Regions from separate parts of the Fictibacillus sp. 5RED26 genome, predicted to be linked through region 1. Evidence: riboswitches for the same ligand, from Rfam matches in the RefSeq annotation. Region 1 holds a riboswitch; each other region holds the start of a gene.

The links. Region 1 has a riboswitch for thiamine pyrophosphate ahead of thiT (energy-coupled thiamine transporter ThiT). Riboswitches for the same ligand answer to the same signal wherever they lie in the genome.
Region 2: linked by a shared signal. The riboswitch ahead of thiD (bifunctional hydroxymethylpyrimidine kinase/phosphomethylpyrimidine kinase) and the one ahead of thiT (energy-coupled thiamine transporter ThiT) in region 1 are both predicted to bind thiamine pyrophosphate.
Region 3: linked by a shared signal. The riboswitch ahead of tenA (thiaminase II) and the one ahead of thiT (energy-coupled thiamine transporter ThiT) in region 1 are both predicted to bind thiamine pyrophosphate.
Region 4: linked by a shared signal. The riboswitch ahead of tenI (thiazole tautomerase TenI) and the one ahead of thiT (energy-coupled thiamine transporter ThiT) in region 1 are both predicted to bind thiamine pyrophosphate.

The regions. Positions count from the first base shown of each region.
Region 1 covers NZ_JACZDU010000001.1:1,065,981-1,071,931, reverse strand. Annotated here, with positions in the region: gene sdaAB (L-serine ammonia-lyase, iron-sulfur-dependent subunit beta) at 1-136, opposite strand, end outside; gene IHV10_RS05635 (DAK2 domain-containing protein) at 233-1,915, opposite strand; gene IHV10_RS05630 (Asp23/Gls24 family envelope stress response protein) at 1,931-2,293, opposite strand; gene rpmB (50S ribosomal protein L28) at 2,528-2,716, shown strand; gene spoVM (stage V sporulation protein SpoVM) at 3,205-3,285, opposite strand; gene IHV10_RS05615 (thiamine diphosphokinase) at 3,390-4,034, opposite strand; gene thiT (energy-coupled thiamine transporter ThiT) at 4,031-4,600, opposite strand; TPP riboswitch at 4,692-4,798, opposite strand; gene rpe (ribulose-phosphate 3-epimerase) at 4,820-5,467, opposite strand; gene rsgA (ribosome small subunit-dependent GTPase A) at 5,467-5,951, opposite strand, start outside.
Region 2 covers NZ_JACZDU010000001.1:686,540-692,490, reverse strand. Annotated here, with positions in the region: gene clpP (ATP-dependent Clp endopeptidase proteolytic subunit ClpP) at 1-358, opposite strand, end outside; gene IHV10_RS03705 (hypothetical protein) at 374-583, opposite strand; gene IHV10_RS03700 (winged helix-turn-helix domain-containing protein) at 580-1,182, opposite strand; gene IHV10_RS03695 (hypothetical protein) at 1,357-1,599, opposite strand; gene thiW (energy coupling factor transporter S component ThiW) at 1,667-2,179, opposite strand; gene thiE (thiamine phosphate synthase) at 2,182-2,859, opposite strand; gene thiM (hydroxyethylthiazole kinase) at 2,856-3,758, opposite strand; gene thiD (bifunctional hydroxymethylpyrimidine kinase/phosphomethylpyrimidine kinase) at 3,745-4,557, opposite strand; TPP riboswitch at 4,653-4,758, opposite strand; gene IHV10_RS03670 (IDEAL domain-containing protein) at 5,128-5,358, shown strand; gene IHV10_RS03665 (DUF4349 domain-containing protein) at 5,486-5,951, opposite strand, start outside.
Region 3 covers NZ_JACZDU010000001.1:1,375,162-1,381,112, reverse strand. Annotated here, with positions in the region: gene IHV10_RS07200 (chemotaxis protein) at 1-178, opposite strand, end outside; gene IHV10_RS07195 (DUF2238 domain-containing protein) at 276-884, shown strand; gene IHV10_RS07190 (hypothetical protein) at 975-1,274, shown strand; gene IHV10_RS07185 (energy-coupling factor transporter transmembrane component T family protein) at 1,304-2,101, opposite strand; gene IHV10_RS07180 (ABC transporter ATP-binding protein) at 2,085-3,536, opposite strand; gene IHV10_RS07175 (ECF transporter S component) at 3,550-4,131, opposite strand; gene tenA (thiaminase II) at 4,133-4,837, opposite strand; TPP riboswitch at 4,923-5,030, opposite strand; gene IHV10_RS07165 (manganese-dependent inorganic pyrophosphatase) at 5,166-5,951, opposite strand, start outside.
Region 4 covers NZ_JACZDU010000002.1:117,906-123,856, reverse strand. Annotated here, with positions in the region: gene IHV10_RS08895 (hypothetical protein) at 1-71, opposite strand, end outside; gene IHV10_RS08890 (MoeB/ThiF family adenylyltransferase) at 110-1,126, opposite strand; gene IHV10_RS08885 (thiazole synthase) at 1,123-1,890, opposite strand; gene thiS (sulfur carrier protein ThiS) at 1,895-2,089, opposite strand; gene thiO (glycine oxidase ThiO) at 2,095-3,162, opposite strand; gene tenI (thiazole tautomerase TenI) at 3,146-3,766, opposite strand; TPP riboswitch at 3,836-3,942, opposite strand; gene IHV10_RS08865 (YjiH family protein) at 4,008-5,306, opposite strand; gene IHV10_RS08860 (hypothetical protein) at 5,508-5,777, shown strand; gene IHV10_RS08855 (alpha-amylase family glycosyl hydrolase) at 5,867-5,951, opposite strand, start outside.

The sequences.
Region 1 (5,951 bases):
AGATGGTTGCGTATTTGGGTTTCCTGCCAAAAAGACTTCTCGCTACTCGTCCGATTCGTGCAGCGCCGGCTGTATGTGAACTAGAAGGTCCTATCATAATGGGACCGATAATATCAAATACACTTTTATATTTCATGACGTTCTCCTTCAAGTTGCGTTTTTTCCCAATAAAATAAGTATTCCCCCTTAACTTTATCACACTTTAAGTTTAAGAGAGAATACTTTTCATTTTTTACTCTACTGATAAGATGAATGAATAGATCGGCTGCTTACCGTTATGAATTTCAGCTTCCGCATCGGGATACTTTTCTTCAATAAATTCAGCAAGTTCCTGTGCCTCTTCCTCAGAGCTATCTTCACCATAAATGATCGTAACGATCTCTGAATCTTCATCGAGCATATTTGAGAGTAGTTCTTTCGTTACTTCTTGTTTGTCTGTCTTAGAAGTTAGAATTTTTCCTTCTGAGATTCCCATAAAGTCACCTTTAGCAATTTCAACACCATCGATAGATGTATCACGAACTGCATAAGTAACTTGGCCTGACTTAACAGAAGTAATGGCTTCGTTCATCTTCTTTTCGTTCTCTGCCATATCAGCAGAAGGATTGAAAGCTAATATAGAAGCGATACCTTGTGGCACTGTTTTTGTGCGGATGATCACAACTTCTTCATCAACAACACTTGCAGCTTGTTCAGATGCCATGATGATATTGCTGTTATTCGGAAGGATGAACACTTTCTCTGCGTTAACCTCAGAAATTGCTTTTACGATATCCTCAGTACTTGGGTTCATCGTTTGTCCACCTTGGATAACTGATGCACCCATTGATGAAAACATCTCTTCGATGCCTTCACCCATAGCAACTGTAACGATACCATATTCCTTTTTCTTCTCAGGAGTAGGAGTAGATTGTGAGTATGAAGGAATCACTTCATTCTCGCTCTCTAGAATCGCTGAGTGCTGCTCACGCATGTTTTCGATCTTGATGTTGATCAAGCTTCCGTAACGATGCGCAAGTGTTAGCATATTACCAGGTTGCTCTGTATGGATGTGAACTTTTACAACGTCCTCATCAGCTACAACAAGCAAAGAATCACCATGTTGACTTAACTCATTACGGAAGTTGATCTCATCGAATGGATTGTTTTTGATCTTTTTTTCTTCGAACCTTACCATAAATTCTGTACAATATCCGAAATGGATATCTTCCGTCTTCATGTGCATCTGTGCTTTATGATGCTCGGCGTTAACAAGTTCACCCATCGAAGGAGCGTTAACAGATACTTTCGGCAGCTCTTTGCCTTCAAGTACAGCTAAAAACCCTTCATAAACAGTGACTAACCCTTGTCCACCAGAATCAACAACGCCAACTTCTTTTAGAACCGGAAGTAGATCAGGAGTACGGTTTAAGGAAGCTTTCGATTCTTTAACAAGCTCTTTCATAATGTATAGAATATCGTCTGATTTTTTAGCTTCTTTTACTGCTTTTTTTGCAGCGTCTTTAGCTACAGTTAAAATCGTACCTTCTACTGGTTTCATAACTGCTTTATAAGCAGTTTCTACACCTTTATCAAATGCATTGGCAAATTCAGCAGCGTTAATCGTCTCTTTTCCTTCGATTGATTTAGAGAATCCTCTAAACAACTGTGAAAGAATAACACCAGAGTTTCCGCGCGCTCCCATTAATAAGCCTTTAGCAAAAGCACTGGCAACAGCGCCAATTTGACTAGACGTGTTTTTTTCTACTTCTTTTGCACCAGAAGTAATCGTTAAGTTCATGTTCGTTCCTGTATCACCATCTGGTACAGGGAAAACATTAAGTGCGTCGACCATTGCTGCATTCCGTGTTAAGTTTGAAGCACCCTCGAGTACCATTTTTGAAAACTTTTTTCCATCTAATACTTTTAAAGACACAAAACTTCCTCCTAACTAAGGGGTTGTCACCCTGACACCCTGAACGTAGATATTGACTGAGTCAACCGCCAAACCAAGCATTTGATCCAGGGTATATTTCACTTTGTTCTGAACGTTATGAGCCACTTCAGAAATCTTTGTTCCATAACTAACGATGATGTACATGTCAATATGTACTTCATCCTCTTCTTGTCGAACAACGATCCCTCGGGAGAAATTTTCACGTCCTAAAAGTTCAGTTATTCCATCCTTTAATTGCTTCCTTGATGCCATGCCAACAATTCCGTAACAATCAATTGCTGCTCCACCGGCTATAGTGGCAATTACTTCATTAGAAATATCAATTTGACCATAGGTTGTTTTCATTTCAATGGACATGCTTATATCCCCCTTTAATTTGTTAAATGGCTAACAAATATTTTACTATACATCAGCCTATTTTGAAAGGACTACTACATTTCACACTATGTAAATAGTATTGTCAAGGAAATTTACTTGAAAACCTTTTACGAATATGTTGCATTGCTACTGAAGTCATGCTAATATTATTTAGTATTTAACATACGATTGAATTGATGCAAAGCTTTTTTGCTGTAAAGGAGGTTCACCTACATGGCTCGTAAATGTTTTATTACTGGAAAAGGACCTAAAACTGGTAACAAGCGTTCTCACGCAATGAACAAATCAAAGAAAAGCTGGGGAGCTAACGTCCAAAAGGTTCGTATTCTTGTGGACGGAAAGCCTAAACGCGTATACGTATCTGCTCGTGCCCTTAAATCTGGCAAAGTTGAACGTGTATAAATAAAAACAGCAGCAACCGCTGCTGTTTTTTTCTTTGTCCAAAAAGCTCTTTTGGTGATCAAAATAGATTGAAATGGACAGTATTTTCTTTAAACTGGACAGTAAATCATCCAATCTTAAAATTATTTTCTTTTAAAAGACTCTTTCTAAATGATTGTTGCTTTTTGGGTATTTTCTTTTTCTCATCTTAGGCAAGTTGATTGGAGCGTAAGGTTGCCTGCCTGCAACATGAGGTGCTTCTCGCAAGGCATGCGACGAGGAAGTTCACTTCGTTAGCATAAACTTGTAGACGCAGGAGCAGAGAGACAAACTTGAAGCGGTCAGGTGGAGACTCCTAATGGCGCAAAGCGGCAGGAGGCTCACCGTTCGCCCCATGGAAAGCGTGCAACCTGGAGCGGAAATCAACTACTTTCACAGAAACCGACTATACACGAAACCAAATATTCAAAAAACAAACAAAAAAAGCGCACAAGCGCTTTTTTTGTTTGTTATCCTTTTTTGAAAGAACCTAAGACGGCACGTACGAAGCCTCCCAAAAATTTAGGAAGTTTAATGGTATAAAATTTCATCTTACCCCTCCTCCAGGCCCATAAAAAATGATAAGAGCTAAACAATAAATACTTTATTCCCCTTTTTATAAAAAGGTGCTTTGGGGCCTGTATTCCGTGATTTTTTAATCACGGCTCTTTACCATCAATATTATGCCGGAGTCAAAAGAATAAGTACCACTTTTATTTACAAGCTCATTGGAAACACATAACGATGAACCAGCCTGAAGTTTAGCTTGGTCTAACGGGTATTTAAATCCCTCTAAGGTGATGCCTGTCACTTCTTCACTTTGAGCCAGAAATGAGATATATGAGTATCTGTGATCTTGCTCAATTTCATAACATCCAGGTAGATGAAGTGAGATCTCATTCCTTGTATCCTTTATCCTTACATCTGCATGATTACTCCGACTTTTAAATAAAAGTTGGATGTTCATCAGTTCGTGATCTAACCTTCCACCAGTCGCACCGAATATGAGTATTTGTTCTGGATTCTGTTTCAACGCCCACTCTAGTGCAATCTCCATGTCAGTGGAATCTTTTTCTGATCGGTATTGATTCACTTTTATCGAAGAGTTCATTATACTTCTTCTCTCATCATCTGAAACAGAATCAAAATCACCAAATGCATACTGTGGAAAGATATCATTTCTCAATAAGAAGAGGGTTCCTCTATCGACACCGATCCAAATATGATCCGATGATAGATCATATGGCTTCAAATCAGGAATCAAATGCTCCGGACCTCCTGCAACTATGCTTATCTTCATGCTGCTTGATGGCGACCGTTATGAGCAGCGTGCAGTAGTTTAGGAGCTGTGTTTGTTAGTAGTATAACGACTAGAGCAGTAATCCCGAAAATAACGACCATGAACGATCCGTTGTATAAGAACGAATAGAGCCATATGTTCATCTCTTCTGCTAGATCACTAAAGAATATAACCCCTGATAATACATGTGAGATTGTTCTTAACAAGCAACCTACGAAAATGCCTATAACCATCAAGAACGTTCTCTTGCTGGCACCTTGAGTGATAGACGGTGCAAATGCCCCCGCAATGCCTGCTAGAGCGAACGCTAACGGATAGTCTAAAATCATCTGTGCTGGATGAATAACATAAGGGTTCACAAGAAGCTGAAGCAGTCCTACAGCTAAGCCTGTAAGCACCCCTGCCTTTAGCCCTCTTCTAAAAGCCATTAAAAAGATTGGAACCATCTCTAACGAAACAGAACCACCTTGTGGCCAAGGACCAGCAAATTTAATTAAGCCTAAAATCAATGATAAAGCTGACATGATAGCGATTTCTGTTAATAATGATATGTTGTTTGCTTTCATACTTGATAACCCCCTATTTTCTATGCTAACAGAAAAACAAAAAAAGCAACCGGCATGTGAGCTCGGTTGCTTTTTAGATATACATTCAAAAAGTCATACGACTCCACATCCCTACGCAGGTATGATCCAGCTTCAGGTTCAAAGGGTCGGGAGAACACTCCCCTCTCAGCCCTTTAAAGGACTCCCCCTGTGGTTGCTTATTTAATTTTCTTTAATCAATTATACACCACGAATGGCTTTTATTGCATCCTTTAAATCTTTCTTCCCATAAATGGCAGAACCAGCAACTAATACATTCGCACCAGCTTCCACACAAAGACGAGCTGTTTCTGGATTTACGCCGCCATCAACTTCAATCTCAACGTTCAATCCTTGTGTTTGTACGAGATCGGACACCTCTTTGATCTTGGGCACTACGCTCTCTATGAATGCTTGTCCACCAAACCCAGGATTAACAGTCATTAACAACACAAGGTCAACATCTTGTATTATGTGTTTGATAGAATCGACTGGTGTTGCTGGATTAATCACCACACCCGCTTTTACACCTTGTTGTTTAATATGTTGAACCGTTCGATGTAGATGAGGTGATGCTTCAACATGCACAGAAATAATATCAGCACCTGCTTTTGCAAATTCTTCAATGTATCGATCTGGATTTTCAATCATGAGATGTACATCTAACGGAAGTTTTGTAACAGGTCGGATCGCTTGAACAACAAGTGGTCCGATCGTGATGTTTGGTACGAAATGGCCATCCATCACATCAACATGAATATAATCCGCACCCGCTTCTTCTACAGCTTTTATATCATCGCCTAACCTTGAGAAGTCAGCCGACAGAATAGATGGAGCTATTTTAATCATCAGTACCTCCGTTTTTGATCTTTAATTTCTTGTAAAAAACTTACGTAATGGTCGTAGCGGAACTTTGGAACGACTCCGTCCTCTACCCCTTTTTTAACTGCACATTTCGGTTCAGACGTATGTGAGCACCCTCTAAATTTGCAATCGCCCCGAAGCTCGTCCATTTCTGGGAAGTACATCGATAAGTCTTCCGCTTCAATATTTAAGAAATCTAGCGAGCTGAACCCAGGCGTGTCTGCAACTAAGCCATTACCAAAGAGAATGAGTTCCACATGACGAGTCGTGTGCTTCCCTCGGCCTAAATGGCTTGAAATCTCATTTGTCTCAAGCATAAGCTCTGGATTGATCGCATTCAAAAGGGAAGATTTACCAACTCCAGACTGTCCTGCAAAAACGGTAACTTTATCTTTGAAAAGTGGATAGAACATTTCAAGACTATCATCTGTTTTCGTCGAAGTTGGAATGACTTCGTAACCTAATGTTT
Region 2 (5,951 bases), 380 kb from region 1:
CTTCTGCGTTCGGAAGCGCATAACGCTTGCCTTTTGCACCAGCTACCATGAGAACAGCTCCCATTGAAGCCGCCATGCCGATGCAGATAGTCGAAACATCGGGTTTAATGAATTGCATCGTGTCATAGATCGCTAGCCCCGCAGTAACAGAACCTCCTGGTGAGTTGATGTAGATGGAGATGTCTTTGTCAGGATCTTCAGCTGCTAGAAAGAGTAATTGAGCAACGATGGAATTTGCTACGTTATCATCGATCGCGCTCCCCAGCATAATGATTCGATCTTTTAACAAGCGTGAGTAAATATCGTAAGACCGCTCTCCGCGATTTGTAGATTCTACTACCATTGGAATTAGATTCATCTGTTTTCCTCCTAGTTAGGCTGCGATTGCCATCGGGTTTGTATTTGTTTTTGGTGTAACATGTATTTTTCCAAATCCTGATGTGATAAAAATAATTTTAGCTGGTTCCTGTACCGTTTCTGTTTCTGTAACCTGTACTTCTGTTTTCATAGGAATGATGTTAGTATCATCACTTGCTGCTTCGCGATTGATTGGGATAACCGTACTTTTATTCTCCTTATTCACGTTGTGCCGCCTCCTTCAGGTTTTGGATACATCGCCATTGAAACGTAGTACATCTTTGCATTCTCTTCGTTCGGTTTGTGGTGTTTTTGAATGAGAGTGGTGAGCATATCTGCATATTCCTGCAAAAAAAGATTGCGGTGTTCAACGTTGGAAAGTGCTAGTTCCATTTCCATCACTGCGCTTGGTATCTCTTCATCTTCCGACTGCTCCATTAAGGAAATGGCATCTCGTTTGATCTTCTCAGTGAGTGATAACACATGAGCAAGAGCCGTTTGATCTTGGAGCTTTTTCATCGTGTCAGCAGAGAGACCTAGTGAATCTGACAATAAAAACGAACGGCCGACACTTACGTATAGAACTTCTACAAGGTTTCTTACATTCCTTGTGCCTGCACGTACTACAAGGCCTACTTTTTCAAGTGCTTTAAGATGATAATTCATTTTTTGAGCGGAATCGTTCATTCTTTTTGATAGCTCTGTCGCAGAACGCGGCTCCTTTAACAAACTTATGAGCTCAGATCTTACAGGATGCAATAGCGCAGCTGCTTGTTCTGGTTCTGTGACAATAAACGTCTCTGGCATACTTTGATTCCTATTCACTCTCATCACCTCACTTCATTATTTGGCCTGACGTAAAAATATAACTTTACGTAAAATTATTTTATTACGTTACACGTCATTTTGTCAAAGATTTGAAAAAAATATACGTTTGCCTATAGAAAGAAACAAAAAAAACAGACTGACTTCTCTTCAGCCTGCTTCTTTTTATACTCCTTATACGAACGGTCCGATTCCAAGGATGAAAAAGACCGTGGCCATTCCTGCGTTCAACCAAAATTCCGTTTTTTGATTAAAAATTTTTCGCTCTACTGCCCGAAAAATAAAAATCACCATCAAGATTGAAAATAATACAGTTGGACTTTCCCAAGTCTTACCGTTATAAATAGCCAAAAGTAGCCCTAAGAACATGAGAACCATTTCTGTATACACCCAGCGTTTTGGACGTTTTTTCATCATATCGGCCCCCTATTCACCGGTTGATAGTACATAGTGTACGATGTAGAGGCCTATCTGGTGCATTTCTTCATACAGATTTTTCTTGGTTCGATCTTAGCCAGTTTTTTGCTGCAACATTTTTATGAAGTACACGGATGACTAACAAACCGATTACTCCACCCACAATTGAACTGACTAAAAAAGGAGTGACAAAAAAGAATGCGCCAGTTTTTGTTCCTAGAAAAACTGTAGCTACTGGCACTGCTATAATAGCTCCGATGATCCCTGTCCCTATCCATTCGCCTATAACGGCAAAGACATACTTTCTTCCCTTTTTATAAAGGTACCCTGCTACAAATGCCCCGATCATTCCTCCTGGGAAAGCAAGCAATGAACCGATTCCAAATAAGTTACGCAACAAGCCGATACTAAAAGCTATAATAACTGCCGGAATGGGTCCAAGTGTCACACCTGCCATCACGTTGATCGCGTGCTGAACGGGAAACGCTTTTGCCACCCCAGCAGGAATCCAAAACAAATGAGAACAGATTGTCCCAATTGCGACCAACATCGCCATTACAGTAATCTTTTGGACAGAAATCTTCACTTACGATTCTCTTTTGCACGATGGATAGAATGAAGCAGATTAACGGAAGCGGATGTAGGATTTATTGCACCACTGATTGCTGAGATAACTGCAACACCATCAGCACCTGCTTCAATGACCTTACTCGCGTTTTCAAGTGTGATTCCACCGATCCCAACAAGTGGGACGTTTATCTGGTTGCTGCGAAGTTCTCTGATTAAATCAACTCCTACCGGAATCTTCGCATCAGCTTTTGTGGACGTTTGATAGATCGGACCTGCGCCGATATAATCCGCACCATGTTTGATAGCGTCGGCTGCCTCAGTTAGAGTATGTGCCGAAACACCTAATAGTTTACCTTCTGTTTCACGGCGTATGATATCCAGCTTTCCATCTGTCTGACCAACATGAAGGCCATCTGCATCAACCGCCTTCATCAAGTCTAGATCGTCATTCACGATAAAAAGAACATCATGTTCTTGACAAACTTCCTTTGCACGTTTTGCCATTTCTAACTGATTTTGACCACTTAAACAGTTCACACCTTTTTCCCGGAACTGAAAGGCAGTAATCCCGCCTTCGATCGCTTGCAAGAGAATACGATAAAAATCTTCTGGTGAACTGCAGTTCATCGTTCCAGCTACAAAATAAAGTGATAGATCTTGTTCTAAACGTGTTTTAGCTTTGGTTCTCATCTATTTGCCCCTTCCTTCAACATGTGATCTTGCCAGTGGATTGTTTCATGAAATATTTCATGGGTAGTCTCTAACTGAAAAAGCTGGTCAAGAAGATTTTGTTGAAAGCTTCCTGGTCCTTGAGCAGTTTTAACAGCTTCTTCTGCCGCTTTAGTAAGCATTAATATAGCTAATGCGGTTCGTTCTAAGACTGGCATGTTTACTGTCTCCTTTGTGACTTCTTTTTTCAGATTGGCTTGATATAGAGCTACCATTGAGGTAGCAAAGCATCCTGTCCCTGTGACATAAGAAAGCATCGGATCCCCATGAGAAAGCACGATAGCTTTTTCACCATCTGAAATAACATCCTTACTTCCAGTCATGGCGATAAGACAGCCTGTTTGCTTTGCCGCAGCCCCCGCAAGCTTGATCAGATCATCTTCAGACGTCGCCAAATCACCATCCACACCTTTTCCTTCCCAAGCCCCTTCAGCCAGAAACTGCATTTCAGCAGCATTTCCGCAAATTGTCAGAATTCTTCGGGGTCTGACCCCCTTCAATTCTGAATATTCAAACAACAACTTCTTTACGAGCTCTTGCCTGAATGATGATAGACCTACTCCTACTGGATCAAGGACAACTGGAACCTCAGCGTACAATGCTTTACGAAGTGCGAGTATCATAGATTTTGCTGAAGCTTCATCTATTGTTCCAATGTTCAGGACTAACGCATCGGCAACCCCTACAGCTTCTTCAACTTCACATGCGTCATGCACCATCATTGGACTCCCTCCTGCTGAGAGGACTCCATTGGCCAGAAAGTTCATGGTGACATTATTCGTTATATGATGAATGAGTGGCTTTTCTGCTCTAATCTGTGAAACAAACGTTTTCCATTCTTGTATCCTAGTATTGTTCATGTGCAATCCTCCTATAGGCAAAATGATTGACCGGTCCATGACCTGAACCAACATCGATTCCATGTTCAATTGCGGTCTGTATATATTTCTTAGCATGCACGATCGCACTATCGACCTTTTTCCCGTATGCAAGCTCTGCAGCCAATGCTGCTGAAAACGTACAACCCGTTCCGTGAGTATTTTTCGTTTGAATCCGCTTCTCTACAAGTTCAATCATCTCTATGCCATTAAATACCAGATCCGAAACAAATTCACCGTTTCCAAAGTGTCCGCCTTTTACTACAACATGATCAGCACCCGAATCAAACAAAACTCTTGCCGCTTCTTCTCTAGCCTCGCTGCTGTTTATCGTTATACCTGTTAATGCTTCAGCTTCAGGAATGTTTGGTGTGACGATCTTCGCTAGCGGTAGCATACATGTTTTCATAGCATGTAATGCTTCTTCTCCTAACAATGTAGCCCCACCTTTTGCGATCATAACTGGATCGACCACTACGTTTTCCCATCCGAATTTAGTTATCATATAAGCTGTTCTCTCAATATATTCACCTGAAAAGAGCATTCCAGTCTTTATCGCATCCGGCGTCAAGTCACTGCCTATAGACACTAACTGAGCTTCTAAACCTTCTATAGAAACTGGATATACGCCTTGAACGCCTGTCGTATTCTGTGCAGTGACTGCCGTAAGGACGGACATACCATACACGCCTAATTCTTGAAACGTCTTTAGATCAGCCTGAATACCTGCACCACCGCCACTATCTGATCCTGCAATCGTAAGTGCTTTACTTACCTTTATCAGTTGTCCCATATTCATCTACCTCCTAATTCCTAATGCAAAAAAAGCCACCCGCTGATTGGCGGGTGGCTTAAAATTTCATTTCATAAAGGAAACTGTTATCCACACCGCTTCCCTACGCCAGTATGAACTGGATCAGGTTCAAAGGGTCGAAGGTCACAACCTTCTCTCAGCTTAAAATAAGCACCCCTAGCGAAAATGACATTATTGAGTTAACACAATCCTACTCATACATAAACAACAATGTCAATTATTTTTAGGTTACGTGTTTCAAAAAGTTTAACCATCTTTAAATACGGGGAAATAATAACTAACACACTATTACAACATAAAAAAAATAGAATTTAAACAATTGTAACAAAGAGCAGCGAACAGAAATAAAAATGACAAATCATTAACATTTTTCCCAAAAGGTGGTGAAAACATAGCACTTTAGATACAATGTATAAATTTTTTCAGAATTTTCAAATAAAATGGTTGTCATTAGGCATCTTGCTCAGTATACTAGTAGAAACCTAGAAACATAAAAGGTTAATTGGATAGGGAGATAATTTTAAGGAGGGAAACAGGATGAAAGACAAAAACACTTCTTTTAACAAGAACCAAAATGAGATGGTGCAATACAAACAACAAAAAAGAGACCCATTTGCCTTCAGCCTTATTGCCCAAATGGTATTAGATGAGGCCCTTCACAATTATTACAAAGCGTATTATGAGAGAGAAATTGACATTGCCTTGGATACAAAAGATAAAGAACGTTTTATGAAATTAAGCGCAGAATACAAAGCGTTTCTCAGCTAGTGCTTTAAAACGGCACACCACTTAAAAGGTGCCGTAAAAGCCAAAACACCCTTTCAGCAAACGGATCATCCGTGCTGCAGAGGGTGTTTCTGACGTCCCAGTTACTGACAGGTTAAACACATATCTCTTAAGACATAGTTGTCGGTGATTCCGGCTTTTTCTTTTGTTCTGTTTTTCGTCTCCGCCACCATACATAAACCACAATAATTACAATCAGCCAAATCGGTGCTAATCCTAAAATACTCACTACAATTAATGAAATCGCAGACATTAAAAAGTTTACCGTATCCATAAAAAGCACCTTCGTTTTTGCCCACGTATTTAACCCTTCTGTTTGAAGTTCTTGCGCTTTTAAATTTTTCACTTCAAATTGTATCGTAACCGTTGAGTAATCACTTTGATTTTTCAAAAAGTTTAAGCGCCCTTCTACCTGTTCTATCTCTTCTTGTACGGCAGCTAGGTCACCAGATATCTTTAATAAGTCTTCTGTCTTCTGTGCGTCCTTCATAAAAGCCTCAAGACGTTCCCTAACTTGTTGCTTTGCTTTCAACCGTGAAGTCAGATCAACATATTCTTCTGTAACGTCTTCTCCA
Region 3 (5,951 bases), 310 kb from region 1:
CGTTAAAGACACTTCCCCAGTATATAGGTTGGATGATCAGTTCTTTTTCAGGAGTCGCATAAAAAGGTTTAATCTGTTGAGAGAATCTTTTGGAAAGCACTTCAATAAATAAATCCGAAAAATCCTCGTTTTGATTACCGATTCCATGAAGAATAGCCACTGCGATTTTTTTAGTCATGATGTATCACATCCTTATTTAAAATTGTTTTTACGCAACAAAAGAATACGTTTCTAACTTCATATCAATACTAATGTTAGATTGTGAGGGATAGATCATGAAAGTTAACAAAATCCATGTGGTTCTATTAATCATCGTTTTCTTCTTTTTCCTGTGGTCACTTATTAAACCTGCACATTATCCAATATGGATACTAGAAGTTGCTCCAACTGTTATAGGTATAATCTTCGTTTTCTTCCTTTATAAAAAGCTAAGGTTCACTTCTCTTACATATTGCATCATTGCTTTATTATCGATTTTGACATTCATAGGTGGACATTATACCTATGATGACGTTCCCTTTTTCGATTGGCTGCAGCAGCACTATGATTTGAACCGCAATCACTATGATCGCTTTGGCCACTTTATGAAAGGTTTGTTGGCGATTGTTATACGCGATATTCTGCTTTTAAATACACCTTTGCGTTTAGGAAAATGGGTCCAATTTATTGCAATAAGTATTACGTTGGCAATAGCAGCACTCTATGAAATTGCTGAATGGCTCGCTGGCAAGATAGCAAAACGTGAAACAAAAGACTTTGTTGGTGCTCAAGGAGATATTTGGGATGCTCAATGGGACATGACACTTACGCTACTCGGTTCATTCCTCGCATTGCTATTGCTCACTTCATGGCATAACAAGTTGATTAAAAAAGAAAAAAGGTAATTTTATTGTTTCATTAGTATTAGATCAATTTGATGCAAACCCTTCTATTATTTTTCCTTCTTTCGTCATAAACAAAACTGAGGTGAGAAAATGCAAAAAGTAAGCTCGACCGTTTGTACATTTATTGCGGGATTTCTGTTGTTCTTTGCATGGTCTGGTTATTTAAAGGATGAATTTAATATAAGTGAGTATCGAGGTTTCATCGTTAAAAAGGAAAGAACGGATAAAGTAATTAGCATCGGAGATTCATTCGTAACAGAACCACATTACATGGTTTTTTTTGAGAATGGTAAGAAACTTCGTGTATCTAACGCTATATATTTGAAGATTAAAGAAGGCAGACATACCGTGCTGATGAAACAAAATGATAACATCACCTTAATGAAATAAAGAGACTGAAGGAATATAGTTTCAGTCTCTCAATCAGATAAATATCTCACATCCGTATTTGGTAGGAATGGAAAATGGTTAGAAAGAAGATAGGCGACTCCTATCAGAACAAGAAAATAGCATAAGAATATTAGATCATTTCTTGAAAAACCGACCTCATAATAGAAGGTCCTCTTTCTGTTTGATTGAAATCGTTTTGCTTCCATTGATACGGCTATTCGATAAGCTCTGCGAATACTTTGTGATAATAAAGGAATCGCAAGCCTTTGCATTCTTTTTAGAAAATGATTCTTTTGTTCTAATCCTCTTACCCTTTGAGCATTCATAATGATCTGGTATTCCTCAATCATGATAGGAATCAATCGTATGGCCGCCATGAAACTATAAGCAAACTTCGGTGGCAGTTTAAGTTGTTGCATGAGAGAGTAAAACAGCATAACTGGTTTGGTAGTTAAAGCAAATATCAATCCAAGCATTGCAAATGATAAAGCTCGAAACCCTAGGTGAATGCCCCTTATCAAACTCTCCTCTGATATTTGAACATATGCCCATTTAAATAGGATGGTTTCTCCCTTTCCAAATAGAATCATAGATGAAGACGTTGAAAGAAAAACAAACAAAAAGGGCAGAGATAATAAGAATAATTGCTTATAAGAATATCCTGTACCGAATATAAACAATGTTAAGATCACGCAAGAAAAACCGACCATGAAGTTAAGATAATGAATGTTGATGGCTAATATGAACAGACCCAATATTGTTAGTAGTTTTAGAGATGGATTTATGCTGTGTAACCAAGTGTACTTCCCACTAAATAATGAATTCATGCAGAATCTCCCTCTGTACGTTACCACCTTTATTGAGTTGAAGATCAGTTACAATTCTACCGTTCTGTACCTCCCATAACCGTGTTGCAAAACGTTCGGTAATATGATGATCATGTGTGACCATGAGAATGATCGTTCCTTTTTGACGCTCTTGTTCGATCATTTCCAAAATCTTAAACGTGTTTAAAGAGTCCTGACCAAAAGTTGGTTCATCAAGAAGTAAAATATTTGGTTTTTGTAAAAAAGCAGTGGCCACACTTAGACGTCTCTTCTGACCAACAGATAATTGATAAGGATGTTGCTCCTTTTTGCTTGTCAACTCGAGAGAAGAGAGTATCTCTTTTACATCGGATTCAATTTCTTGGTCATTTTTTAATCCATAGGTTATTTCATCGTGAACTGAATTTGTTAAAAATTGATATTCAGGGTTCTGAAATACGAGGTAAAGAAGTCCAGAGATGTCTTTCGTTTTTCGAATAGGTACATCATTGATAAAATAGTCTCCAGATGTTTTTATGAGCTGCATCAGAGCCAATAATAATGAACTCTTTCCTGCTCCGTTTTCACCCATTATAGTGACCCATTCTCCTGAATGGATCACTAAGTGATCTACCACGATCTTAACTTCTTTGTTTCGATATCCTTTGAAAATCTGTAACTTCATGGTGTTTGAAAGTTCTTTCTTGTTATTCATGATTGGTTCTCGTTTATAATCATCCCATACACCAGGGTACCAAATTCCAAACTCTTTGATCTTTTCCTTATAATGAGTAAAGACCATTGAAGTGTTTCCATCAGCTAGAATTTCTCCATCTGGAGTAAATACAATGAGACGATCAGCGAAATCTAGGATTTTCTCAATTTTATGTTCAACAATGATCAACGTCTTATCTTTCCATATTCTTTTTACCGTTTCCCAAATTTGTTCTGTACCCTTTTCATCAATAAAAGCAGTCGGTTCATCTAAAAATATTACATCTGGTTTCAGTGCTAATACAGATGCAATCGCTAATCGTTGCTTCATTCCACCAGATAGATGTTGAATCGGTGTATGAATGTTCTCAAGCTCAAGACCAACCTCTTTTAATAAAGAACAAATCTTGCTGGTCATCTCTTCTCGAGGCACTTCCAAGTTCTCAAGAACAAATGCTAATTCTTCATCAACATAGGGCATACAGAACTGAGTATCAGGATCTTGAAATACAAATCCCCATTGATCAGGGATTTGTATGTCATCACATTTCATAGGAATATCAATTGTTCGTGGTACTAGTCCAGAAAGAACCTGCAACAATGTGGATTTGCCACATCCGGAGGTGCCAAGAAGAAGCACTTTTTCACCACGATTAATAGACAAACTCATATCTCTAAACAGCATTTTTGATTCGCCCGGAAACTTTAATCTCAGATTTCTCACAGAAGTTACGCTTGTCATCCAACCACCTCAGTTATTGATCTAACGCTTCATGATCCTTTTTTGACGAAGATCGTACTAAATTCGTCACACCTGTAGCCTCTAAAGCTTTTGCAATAGAAACGGCAAACAATCCTGTAAACAAGATAGAACCGATTATTCTAAATACGATAAATAATGTTAGATTCCATGTTGAAAGATCACCGATATATCCTTTGTAAAAGTCCATGATTAAAGATCCTGCACATGAACCTAGTGCAGCAAGTGAGATGACGAAAAGGTCAAATCGTTTATAACGAAATGCGAATAGGATAAATTCTGCAAACAATCCTTGAATCAGTCCGTATAGTAACACTTCAAGTCCAAATTCAGAACCCATCAAAAATTCTCCTGAAGAAGCAGCAATTTCAGCCAATAGGGCAACTCCAGGCTTTCGAATGATTAGGAATGCAACGGTCGCCGCCATGAACCACATCCCATATATCAACTGATCGATGTGAAGGCCAAACGGTTTTACGGCATAATATAGAGGTCCCCAAATCTTATACAGTATGCCAAATGCGATAGAGATTACGATTGTTACAAGGATATCCGTTAACTTTAACCCCTTTTGCATACTACCCTTCACTCCCGATCGTCGACGTGGTCAGGCTGAATGGAATCGGCCATTTTTCCAATGTATAAGCCATCTCCCAGAAGGAATACTCGTACTGACAACTGATCAAGAAATGTTGAATCATCTTATTTCTCTCCACATCGCTTGCTTTTTCAGCCAATTGATTCAGTCTATCAATCTGCTCTTGTACAAGTTCTGTGAACCATTCACCGCCATATGCAGCGATCCACTCTTGATAGATGGATTCTTGTGGTGTCGCCCCTTTGAATGTTTCACCAATCTCTTGATAGATCCAATAACAAGGCAGAATTGCTGCGATAATTTCTCCCAAACTTCCAGACTCTGCAACTCGGTAAAGGTGAGATGTATAATGGTAAGCAGTGGGAGCAGGTTCAAAATCAGCTAGTTCTTCTTCTGTCACTCCAAGCTGTTTCATAAATGTCTCATGAAGTCCTAACTCCGCGTCATTTGTACCTTGTGCATGTGCTGCCATTCTAGAAGTCGTATACAAATCTTCAGCTCTTGCAGCCCCCATCGCTTGTATTCTTGCAAAATGAGATAAATAATACGAATCTTGTAATACATAGTACCTGAACCGTTCTAAAGAAAGGTCACCATCTGCAATTCCCTTCACAAATGGATGTTGAAGGTTCGCTTCCCAAATAGAAGCCGCTCTTTCTCGCAAGATATCAGTAAATGTGTTCATATGAATCCTCCTTGTTTTATCCAACAAAAAAACCACTCTCAGCTAAGAAAGTGGTTGTATATGGAGAATTCAAAACAGGAATAAAGACTCCGCAACACCACTTCCCTACGCTGGTATAATCCAGATCAGGTTCTAAGAGTCTCAAAGTCGCACTTTGATCTCAGCCTTATAAAAGGCACCCCTAGTGGTTCGTTTTTATATAGTTGGTTTCTGTCTTAAATGATAGCAGTCTCTTTTAGATTGTCAACTATTTTTAAGAAACACGACCTTTGTATAACAAAGTAAAAGGGCAAAGCCGTAGTATGGCATTACCCTTTAAAATCTTCATTTATTTGCTCATCGCTTCTGTTAAAACAGGTACGATTTGTTTTTTACGAGAAACAACACCTTTAAGGATGGCTGTATTGTTTTCTAATTTAACGTTATAAGCTTCTTCAACAGATTGTGATCTCTTACCAAGAGCTAACGCTGTCGAATCATTTGTTAAGATATCTGTTACAACAAACATGAACAGGTCTAGACCTTTGTCAGCAATCACTTTCGTAATCGCTGATTCTAAATCCTCTTGATGTTTCATTACATCGCTAGCATCAACCGTATTCACTTGAGCAACTTCAATTTTATTTTCACCAATGTTAAATTCTTTAGCATCAAGTGAAATCAATTCTTCAACAGATTTATCACTTAAGTCAGCACCTGCTTTTAGCATTTCTAGACCGTACTTTTCCGCATCTACACCAGCAATTTCAGCAAGTTCGCGTGCTGCGGCAACATCTTCTTCTGTACAAGTAGGTGATTTAAACAACAATGAGTCAGAAATAATGGCAGAAAGCATAAGTCCGGCAATGTTCTTCTCAACTTGAACGCCTTTCTCTTTGTACATCTTGTTTAAGATTGTAGCTGTACAGCCAACAGGTTCAGCACGATAGTATAAAGGATCGCTTGTTTCAAAATTCGCGATACGATGATGGTCAATAACTTCTAATACTCTTACTTTGTCAATGTCATTTGCACTTTGTTGACGTTCATTATGGTCAACTAAGATTACCGCGTTTGCTTCAGCAGAGACATGTTCAACTAAACGCGGAAGTTCAGCTTTAAAATAATCTAATGC
Region 4 (5,951 bases), on a different contig from region 1:
ATGAACGTTAGTGCGATACTAATGGATAAAACTAATGCGTCCGTTTGATACAGCAGATCAAAAAACTCCATAAATCAAATCACCTCCTATACTTCATTATACAGAATTCTTACCCTATAAATCTATGATACAGAGATTTCGCTTCTGCCGTATTCTTCGTTCCATGAACAAGTGCACGTCCATCTTTAAAAAGAACGAGGCGGTGACTGCCACTTTGAAGCTCCAGTAAATAAGGATTACAGCGAACGTCACCATGTGGCAATAATCTTTTCTCCATCTTTTCTAAATCAATCTCGATCGTATGAGCGGGACGGATTTGAACAGTATCCCGACCGCAAAGAACAGCTGTTTTTAACGCAGCACCTTTTTCTAAATAAGGATATGTTGGGTTAGCTCCGCAAGATGGACAATCTACCTTCTTCGCTTTTCCCATCCCTAATTGGACATGCTGATTGGTCCACGTATCAAATGTTACGATTTTTTTCCTGATAGATGCATAGTCTTCTACTAAAATCTTTAACGCCTCGGCTGTTTGATAAGCGGTGACCATCTGTACAGCTGGAGAGATAATTCCTGCTGTATCGCATGTTTGTCCGTTCGCCGGAATCTTATCGAGCAAACAGTTCAAACACGGTCCATCTCCAGGTAAAATCGTGTAAGAAATGCCGTAGCTTCCAACACACGCCCCGTAAATCCACGGAACCTCATATTTCTGAGCCAAATCGTTGATCAACAAACGCGTCTCAAAATTATCTGTCGCATCCATGATCAGATCGATACCCGAGATCAGTTCTACTGCTTCCTCAATCCCCATATCCATCACATGTGCCTGAATTTCTACTTCTGAATTAATTTGGTTTAATCTATTCTTTGCAGCAACTACTTTTGGCAGTTGTCTCTTCGCATCTTCTTCAGAATAAAGCTGCTGACGCTGAAGGTTCGTCCAATCCACATAATCGCGATCGACGAGTACGATCCGTTTTACGCCTGCACGCGTAAGAGCTTCAGCGTTTCCTGCACCAAGAGCGCCTGCACCAACGATGAGCACGCTTTTTGTTCGAATTTTTGCTTGCCCTTCTATACCGATCGGGCTAAATAATTCCTGTCTTGAATAACGCTCATTCACTTCACACTCAACCCTTCTAAAGGACTGCTCGCTGTTGCCGTTTCTTTTCTCGGGATTCTTCCCGCTTCATACCCTAACTTTCCAGCTTCTACCGCCATTTTCATTGCAAGGGCCATCTTTACAGGATCCTTCGCACCCGCTACGGCTGTGTTTAATAGCACACCGTCTGCTCCGAGCTCCATCGCAATCATCGCGTCACTCGCACTACCGATCCCTGCATCAACTATAACCGGAACCTTCGTTTGCTCAATAATAAATTTTAAATAGAGCGGGTTAATAATTCCTTGCCCGGAACCGATTGGAGAAGCGGCAGGCATGATTGCATGTGAACCAAGCTCTTCTAATCGTCTAGCCAGGACCACATCATCTGACGTATAAGGAAGCACGATGAACCCTTCTTTTAATAGCTCTTCTGTGGCTTTAAGCGTTTCCACTGGATCCGGCAACAGCGTTTTGTCGCATCCGATGACTTCTACTTTTACCATATCACATAATCCTGATGCTTTCGCCAGTTTTGCGATGCGTACCGCTTCTGTCGCCGTTTTCGCACCTGCTGTATTCGGTAACAATGTGTATTTTTTCAGATCAAGCATCTCTAAAAAGTTTGGTTGGCTTTCTTCAAAGATGTTCATTCTACGAACCGCAAACGTCAAAATCTCAGAACCAGAAGCTTCTACCGCTTCTTTTTGTGTTTTGAAGTCCGGATATTTGCCTGTACCTAAAAGTAATCGAGATGAAAAGGAATAGTGTCCAATGTTTAACATACAATCAACCTCCGCCAACAAATCGAACAAGTTCGATCTTGTCGTTTTCTTTTATTTGAGTTTCACTTTGTTTTTGATTATTGATGATCTCTTCGTTTACTTCCGCAATCACCACTTGGTCATGTAAGTTAAGGTGCTTCAGCAGATCTGTGATCGACTGCAAAGAATTTGGCACCATGACCGCTTCTCCATTTATCATAAGTTTCACGAATGATATACCTCGCTTTCAATATGGTCAGCAATCCTTTTTCCAGTTATAGCGGAAAGCAGAATGCCGTTTCGATAGTGCCCCGTTGCAAGAATGAGCCCCTCTTTATGTGGAGAAGGACCGATATAGGGTTGACCGGATAGCGTTTGGGGCCTGATGCCTCCCCATGCTTTTTCAAAAACAGCACCACTTAGTTCAGGCACGATTTGTTTTGCCTTCTCCATCAATTCAAATAGACCTGAAAATGTAACCTCTTCATTAAAGACGTGTGGTGTACTTGTCGCGCCAACAAAAATTTGGTTTTCTCGCTTTGGAACGAGGTAACAGTTTTTGTATTTTACCGTACCTGTAAGTAGTGGACGCTGTGTTTTAAAGGAAAGACATTCCCCTTTTACAGGCACCATTTTTAGTGAAGGCTCGATATCTGAGCTCCACACCCCACAAGCTACTATGACGGAATCAGCATGAAACGTTTCCTTCGTTGTTACAACACCTGTGACTCTGTTGTTGGTTTGGAGAAGCCTAACCACTTCGGTATGCTCTTTTATCTCGGCACCGAGAATTTTTGCGGACTGATATAGGGCTCGAGTAAGCTTAACAGGTGACACTTGAGCATCTTTTTCAAAATAGAGAGCTCCCTTTACAAGTGAGGATAATGCGGGTTCTTTTATGATCAGTTCTTCAGCTGAAAGCCAGAAAACCTCTTCATCTTGATCTCGACGCTTGGCCGCTTCTCTTTTTAAATCATCCGCTTCTTCCTCTGTAAACGCGAGTTCATAAATCCCCTTCTGGATCAGTTCAATGTCTATCCCACAAACATCGAAAAGCTCCTGTGATAAAGGGGTAAAAGAGTCCCGACTTTCTTTTGCGAGCAGATAGAGTGGATGATTGGTCTCAAACTCCATCTCTGCACCGAGCATGCCAGCTGCAGCACTTGAAGCCCTGCTCCCAATTGTTTCTTTTTCAAGAAGCAGCACACGTTTGTTTCGTTTACAAAGCTCATAGGCGATGGAACAGCCGATCACGCCGCCTCCAATAATGATGGCATCATACGTTGTGCGCATCCCACACCTCCAGTTGTTGTTTGTACAGCTTCACCGCTTTTAGTGGTGATTCCGCTTCTAAAATGCCTGACATCACGGCGATTCCAGATGCACCTGTTCCGATGACATTCCGTACGTTTTCTGGTGTAATGCCTCCGATCGCGATGACCGGAATTGTGATTTGATCTACCACACGTTGAAGCTGATCTAACCCTCTTGGCTCCGCATCACGTTTGGAAGAAGTCTTAAAAATATGACCATACATGATGAAGTCGGCGCCGTTTTGTTCAGCATCCTGTGCTTCTGAAACAGAATGGACAGAGCAGCCGAGCATCATTTCAGGCAGAGCTCTTCGCACTTGTGACACATCTAAACTGTGATGTGTCAGCTGAACACCTTTTATACCTGTACAAAGCGCTACATCCACCCGATCATTTGCGATAATTTTAGAGGGAGGCACTCCAGCTTTCTGCAGAAGATGGATAAGATGACTGAGTTCTTTCGCAGACTTTGTTTTTTCTCGTACATGCAGCGCCGTGATGTACGGATGAATGAGTTTCGCTATCTTAACCAACTCTTCATCACTTTGCCTTCCCGTAGTAATTACATGAAGCTGTTTTTCCACAATAAAAAACCACCTCCTTTATGTAGCAAAGAGGTGGTTTCACAGTTTTAAGAATTTATAGCGTAGTATCTGATCCACACACCACTTCCCTACGCTGGTTCTAACCAAATCAGGTTCCAAGGGTCTTAAAGTTCACTTTAATCTCAGCCTTAACAAAGGCACCCCTAGTGGTAATGATTATTTAATTTTATATACTACTATTCTATCGATAAAGGGCTTTCATAACAACCAGTAAAAGTATTTATAGGAATAAATAAGCTAGCGGAGTCGCTATAATCAATGCCAACACCGTGCGCTGGAACCAGATAACTAGTAGTTTTGGAACACTGATTGAGATTTCTGTTGAGAGTACACAAGGAATACTAGCTGAGAAAAATAGAATGGAAGCTACGGAAACTACACCGATTACGAATTTCGTTACAAGTGCCGCTTCAGCTACTAAGAGTGCAGGCAGGAACATTTCAGCAACACCGATAGAAGCCGCTTTCGCAGCAAGCATAGCATCAGGAAGCTGCAGCGCCCATGTGATCGGGTAGAAAACGTAACCCAGCCAGTCAAAGACAGGCGTGTATTCTGCCAACAAAAGGGCGATTAAACCGACACTCATAATGGAAGGCAATATACTCATCGCCATCAGAAAGCCATCTCTTAAATTAGACCAAATGTTAGTCAAGAATGCAGGGGCGTTCTGAGATGAATCCATCGCGTTTCGCCAAGCCGTTTGCAAGTATTTCTCATTCACCTCTTCTTCCGGCTGACCTTCCCCACCAGAATACGTATCATCCATTCTGCTTAACGGACGAATTCTCACTGTGATTGCCGTTACTAAGAAAGTCACCACAAGCGTCGTCCAGAAGTAGGTGTTCCACATTTCCATCAGACCTAGCGTTTTTGCCACAATGATCATGAACGTTGCAGAAACGGTAGAGAAACCAGTTGCAATGATAGCTGCTTCTTTCACCGTATACTTTCCTTCTTTAAACACGCGGTTCGTGATGAGTAGACCGATCGAATAACTGCCGACAAAAGAAGCGACGGCATCAACCGCTGACCTGCCCGGTGTTTTCCAGATAGGTCTCATGATCTTTTGGACGAGCACCCCGATAAACTCCATCAGACCATATCCTACAATAAAGGCTAGGAAGACAGCACCGAGTGGAACGAGCAACCCAACAGGGATCACGAGTTTCTCAAATAAGAACGGTCCCATGTTCGGATCGCTTAACCAGCTCGGACCCCATTCAAAGTAAAGTAGGACAGCTGCAACGAGTCCCACAACTTTTAGCAATGAGAAGGTGGTCGTGACTCGGTCTTTGTTCCACGTTTTTTTGTAGAACGGATAAACAGCACCGAGCAATATGACGAGCAATGCATAAAGCGGTACAGCTTCACCCGCTGTATCTCTCACCCATGTTACAAGATGATCGAGTGGGATCGATGACTTTCCTTTCACTGTGATCGGAATGAAGAACATGAAAATACCAACTGCACTGAACAAAAGAAATTTTAACGAATGAGACCAAGAACCCGCAGTTTTCATTACTTCCAACTCCCTTTCCGCTTGATAAGCCTGCGCTTGTCAGGCTCTCTCTACATCATATCGGGACAAAGTTCGAAATATGACGAGTCGTGCTTGTACAATTTTTATAGGTTATCTTCCCTTTTTGTGCCTTTATATGTCTGATGACAACGTGTCTAGGGAATAACAGTTACATAATCAAAAAACAGGAGTGTTTTGTGAATGAAGTATTTTATCAATGTAAACAAAAGTGTAGAAGAAGAGTATGGAAAAATGTTTGTATATGATCCTGCACGCAACAAGGAAAACGAAGACGAGCTAGAAGTGTTGAACAACTTGGACGAACAGGATCATGGAAAGCCTTATATCTTTCCGAAGAGCTTCTTGTTAGAAGTTGCGGCTGAGGATTACGAGAGATATGCGGAGGCGAAGAGAAGTAATCAAAATGTAGAACGTGTGACTGAAAACATTTTAGAGAAGTACCGGAATTAGATATTTTATAAACGAGTACTCCGTATGGAAATACTCGTTTTTTTATGAAAGAAGATGCCGCTTCTCAAGAGAAGCAGCATCCTACCAAACTAGTTCTTATTAAGCGTCATCACAATATCCTTCGTGTTCTTTCCAATCGCCCCGCCGTCATTTTTGAAAATAGTCGTTTTATTC